2 regions of the Schinkia azotoformans genome follow, and region 2 is predicted to be linked to the other one. Evidence: a T-box and tRNA genes for the amino acid it is inferred to sense, from the RefSeq annotation. Region 2 holds a T-box; the other holds one or more tRNA genes.
What was found. A T-box is a leader RNA that pairs with one kind of tRNA and senses whether it is charged. The one in region 2 lies ahead of alaS (alanine--tRNA ligase), so its partner is inferred to be a tRNA-Ala.
Positions count from the first base shown of each region.

Region 1 (2,434 bases), on a different contig from region 2:
TTTACTATTCGCTGGGAGCTGTAGCTGGACATAGTGAATATGAATGCCGATTATCTAGTTTTGAGGGAGCAAACCTCAAAAGATAAAGTACAAAAAGTACTTGCAAAGACAAGTTTAAAGAGATATAATTCTTTTTGTCTTAATAAAAATTGTTTGGTGACGATAGCGAAGAGGTCACACCCGTTCCCATTCCGAACACGGAAGTTAAGCTCTTCAGCGCCGATGGTAGTTGGGGGCTGTCCCCCTGTGAGAGTAGGACGTTGCCAAGCGAATAACGGAGGATTAGCTCAGCTGGGAGAGCACCTGCCTTACAAGCAGGGGGTCGGCGGTTCGATCCCGTCATCCTCCACCATAATACTAATATGCCGGCTTAGCTCAATTGGTAGAGCAACTGACTTGTAATCAGTAGGTTGAGGGTTCAAGTCCTTTAGCCGGCACCACTTTAAATCTAATTTAGTACGAGCCATTAGCTCAGTCGGTAGAGCATCTGACTTTTAATCAGAGGGTCGCAGGTTCGAATCCTGCATGGCTCACCATTTGAATACGCGGGTGTGGCGGAATTGGCAGACGCACCAGACTTAGGATCTGGCGCCTTTGGCGTGGGGGTTCGACTCCCTTCACCCGCACCATTTAAATATGCGGAAGTAGTTCAGTGGTAGAACACCACCTTGCCAAGGTGGGGGTCGCGGGTTCGAATCCCGTCTTCCGCTCCAAAAGTGCCGGGGTGGCGGAACTGGCAGACGCACAGGACTTAAAATCCTGCGGTAGGTGACTACCGTACCGGTTCGATTCCGGTCCTCGGCACCATTTTAAAATTAAGTTAGATTTAATGCGCCCGTAGCTCAATTGGATAGAGCGTCTGACTACGGATCAGAAGGTTATGGGTTCGACTCCTGTCGGGCGCGCCATTTTAAAGGATCTTCCATTAAGGGCCGTCACTTCCTGTGACGAACATGGAAGCCAGAACATCCTATTCAAGTCCGGGAAGTAGCTCAGCTTGGTAGAGCACTTGGTTTGGGACCAAGGGGTCGCAGGTTCGAATCCTGTCTTCCCGACCATTAAAATGATATGTTTTCTGGGGGCTTAGCTCAGCTGGGAGAGCGCCTGCCTTGCACGCAGGAGGTCAGCGGTTCGATCCCGCTAGTCTCCACTTTATAAACTTAATATGGCGGTGTAGCTCAGCTGGCTAGAGCGTACGGTTCATACCCGTAAGGTCGGGGGTTCGATCCCCTCCGCCGCTACTTTAGTTTTACAATTGAATTAGGATAGAACTTAGAAAGGGACCTTTAGCTCAGCTGGTTAGAGCAGACGGCTCATAACCGTCCGGTCGTAGGTTCGAGTCCTACAAGGTCCACCATTTATAGTGAATAGGTTTTAAATTACGGAGGAATACCCAAGTCCGGCTGAAGGGATCGGTCTTGAAAACCGACAGGCGGGTTAAACCGCGCGGGGGTTCGAATCCCTCTTCCTCCGCCATAATATGGCTCGATAGCTCAGTCGGTAGAGCAGAGGACTGAAAATCCTCGTGTCGGCAGTTCGATTCTGTCTCGAGCCACCATTTATTACTAAGATGTCCAGTATTAATCATGATGTTAATTCAATGGGCTATAGCCAAGCGGTAAGGCAACGGACTTTGACTCCGTCATTCACTGGTTCGAATCCAGTTAGCCCAGCCATTTTTATGCGGGTGTAGTTTAATGGTAAAACTTCAGCCTTCCAAGCTGATGTCGTGGGTTCGATTCCCATCACCCGCTCCATAATATTATGGGCCTGTAGCTCAGCTGGTTAGAGCGCACGCCTGATAAGCGTGAGGTCGATGGTTCAAGTCCATTCAGGCCCATTAAACGTTATTCAGTACTGAATAATGTTTAAGCCTCCGGCGGATGCCTCAGATTTTCAGAGGAAATTATTGAGCTTGCTCGATAAAATCTGGGTACAAATACGCCAAGGTGTATTTGATTTTTCCACAGTAGCTCAGTGGTAGAGCTATCGGCTGTTAACCGATCGGTCGCAGGTTCGAATCCTGCCTGTGGAGCCAAATGGAGAAGTACTCAAGTGGCTGAAGAGGCGCCCCTGCTAAGGGTGTAGGTCGGGTAACCGGCGCGAGGGTTCAAATCCCTCCTTCTCCGCCATTTGTAATTATATAATCTGGCCCGTTGGTCAAGCGGTTAAGACACCGCCCTTTCACGGCGGTAACACGGGTTCGAATCCCGTACGGGTCATAGAAAAAGATCAAGAGATAAATCTTGATCTTTTTGTTTTTTATAAATGTTGATTTTAGAAAATGATTCCCACCCAAGGCTCCAAACCACAACACCGGGAATCAAAGCATGTGAATCAGCCCGATTCTCTCATTCCCATTCAGAATTCCCTTCACTTCACAACTCCAATTATTTTTTCAGTCATTCCCATAATGGTATAATAATTTACAGCA
Region 1 covers NZ_JARSMD010000005.1:177,772-180,205, reverse strand. Annotated here, with positions in the region: rRNA gene rrf (5S ribosomal RNA) at 153-269, shown strand; tRNA gene P9E47_RS03235 (tRNA-Val) at 277-352, shown strand; tRNA gene P9E47_RS03230 (tRNA-Thr) at 365-440, shown strand; tRNA gene P9E47_RS03225 (tRNA-Lys) at 461-536, shown strand; tRNA gene P9E47_RS03220 (tRNA-Leu) at 546-629, shown strand; tRNA gene P9E47_RS03215 (tRNA-Gly) at 639-713, shown strand; tRNA gene P9E47_RS03210 (tRNA-Leu) at 719-807, shown strand; tRNA gene P9E47_RS03205 (tRNA-Arg) at 832-908, shown strand; tRNA gene P9E47_RS03200 (tRNA-Pro) at 982-1,058, shown strand; tRNA gene P9E47_RS03195 (tRNA-Ala) at 1,078-1,150, shown strand; tRNA gene P9E47_RS03190 (tRNA-Met) at 1,168-1,241, shown strand; tRNA gene P9E47_RS03185 (tRNA-Ile) at 1,281-1,357, shown strand; tRNA gene P9E47_RS03180 (tRNA-Ser) at 1,384-1,476, shown strand; tRNA gene P9E47_RS03175 (tRNA-Phe) at 1,483-1,558, shown strand; tRNA gene P9E47_RS03170 (tRNA-Gln) at 1,602-1,676, shown strand; tRNA gene P9E47_RS03165 (tRNA-Gly) at 1,684-1,757, shown strand; tRNA gene P9E47_RS03160 (tRNA-Ile) at 1,767-1,840, shown strand; tRNA gene P9E47_RS03155 (tRNA-Asn) at 1,964-2,038, shown strand; tRNA gene P9E47_RS03150 (tRNA-Ser) at 2,042-2,132, shown strand; tRNA gene P9E47_RS03145 (tRNA-Glu) at 2,151-2,222, shown strand.
Region 1: it has a tRNA-Ala gene. The T-box ahead of alaS (alanine--tRNA ligase) is inferred to sense a tRNA for this amino acid. The anticodon was not compared.

Region 2 (2,434 bases):
CGTTGTTTCTCCATTTGTACATTAAAGCCATCTTTGTCGATCGTCATGCCCTCTTCCTCGGCATACTCCTCTGTCAACTCATACGGGAAGCCATATGTATCATATAAACGGAAGGCATCTTCGCCAGGAATAACAGTACTTCCTTGGCTTTTGGCTTTTTTAATAACCTCGGAAAGAATAGCTAGACCCTCATGTAATGTTTCATGGAATCGCTCTTCTTCGTTTTTAATAACCTTTTGAATAAATTCAGTTTTTTCCTTTACCTCCGGATAAAAATCAACCATAATTTCTCCAACTACTGGTACAAGTTCAAACATAAATGGACGATTAATATTTATTTTCTTTGCATAACGAACAGCACGGCGCAGTAATCGACGTAATACGTAGCCACGGCCTTCGTTTGAAGGAAGGGCACCATCACCAACCGCAAAAGTTACTGTACGAATATGATCTGCAATAACTTTAAATGCCTCATCTTTTTCAGTGCTTTCATTATATTTTTGACCTGAAATTTCTTCGGTTGCCTGAATAATTGGCATAAAAAGGTCTGTATCAAAGTTGGTTGGAACCTCTTGCATGACAGAAGCTACACGCTCTAAGCCCATTCCCGTATCAATATTTTTCTTTGGAAGCGGCGTATAAGTATGGTCTGGGTTATGGTTAAATTCAGAGAAAACTAAGTTCCAGATTTCGAGGTATCTTTCATTTTCTCCACCTGGATATAACTCAGGGTCATTAGGGTCATTTCCAAATGCTTCGCCACGGTCATAGAAAATCTCCGTATTTGGACCACTTGGACCTTCCCCGATATCCCAGAAGTTTCCTTCAATGCGAATGATTCTTTCAGCAGGGATTCCAATATCGTTTAACCAATAATCATACGCTTCATTATCCTCGGGATGGATGGTTACTGATAGTTTTTCAGGCTCAAGTCCAAGCCACTTCTCACTCGTTAAAAATTCCCATGCAAATTCAATCGCTTCTTTTTTAAAATAATCGCCGATTGAGAAATTTCCAAGCATTTCAAAGAATGTATGATGTCGTGCAGTTTTCCCTACATTTTCAATGTCATTGGTACGAATGGACTTTTGGGCATTACAAATACGCGGATTCTCAGGAATAACACGTCCATCAAAGTATTTTTTTAATGTGGCAACCCCACTGTTAATCCATAATAATGATGGATCTTCATGCGGAATGAGGGAACGGCTTGGTTCCACAGCATGTCCTTTTTCCTTAAAAAAATCTAAGTACATTTGCCGAATTTGGGCAGCTGTTAATTTTTTCATTATTAAATCCTCCTAATTATGTAAAATTAATTTTTTATAAAGTTAAAAAAGCTCCCATCCCTACAGTAAACTGCAGGGACGAGAGCTATTATCCTCGCGGTACCACCCTGATTACGAAAATCCCTTCCATTCGGAGAATTTTCATCACCTTTCACTACCTTAACGCGGTAAACGGCTTAGCTTTAAATCCAAGCACTCAGGAGTAGCGTTCGATTACCCTTCATTTAGAGTTCCTTTCAGCCTAGGGAAACTCTTCTCTTTTAAATGGGCTATAATCTACTTCGTTCCGTCATCATTCGGTTATAATCAAAATAAAGTTAAACATTACTAACCCATTTTAGACAAATACTGCAATATTTGTCAAACGTTAATCGATAGTTTCTTGTGTTTGTTTTTCGAAGTTAAGTTTTAAATGAGTGACCATCACCCGCAAAATAGCGAGAACTGGGACAGCCAATATCAAACCGATAACTCCGCCTATCTCTTCGCCTGCGAGTAAAGCTAAAATGATCACAACGGGGTGCATACGAAGACTTTTTCCAACTATTAATGGAGATAGAATATTTCCTTCTAGGAATTGCAGAATACCAATAATAATAGCTACAATAATGACCATTTTTATAGATATTGTCGAGGCTACAATGATCGTTGGTACAGCCCCAATAATCGGTCCGAAATAAGGAATAATATTCGTCACCCCAATAATGCTTCCCAATAATAGCGGGTAACTCATATCTGCAATCCAAAGTGCCGCTGAGGCTACAACACCAATAATGATACAAACAAACAGCTGTCCCCTTATGTAATTACCAAGCGATTCATCAATGTCTTTTAACAACTCCATTCCTGCTCTTCTCCATTTCCTTGGTGTCATATACCATGCTGCTTTTTTAAATAAGCTTATATCTTTTAACAGATAAAATACAATTAACGGTATAAGGGCAATAAGTACAAGAGAATTGAGCAATCCTTTCAAAAATGTCATAATAGATGAAATGAATTGATTCACTGCAGTTTCAACACCGCTAATTCCTTGTTCAATACGTGTATGAATTTCTTCCGGAAAATTTTTCGTTTGAAAATCGATTTCTTCAATCCATGTACGGTATGTATTCATTAAATATGGAAGATTTTCACTTAAATCC
Region 2 covers NZ_JARSMD010000015.1:111,007-113,440, forward strand. Annotated here, with positions in the region: gene alaS (alanine--tRNA ligase) at 1-1,289, opposite strand, end outside; T-box leader at 1,361-1,591, opposite strand; gene P9E47_RS08105 (AI-2E family transporter) at 1,657-2,434, opposite strand, start outside.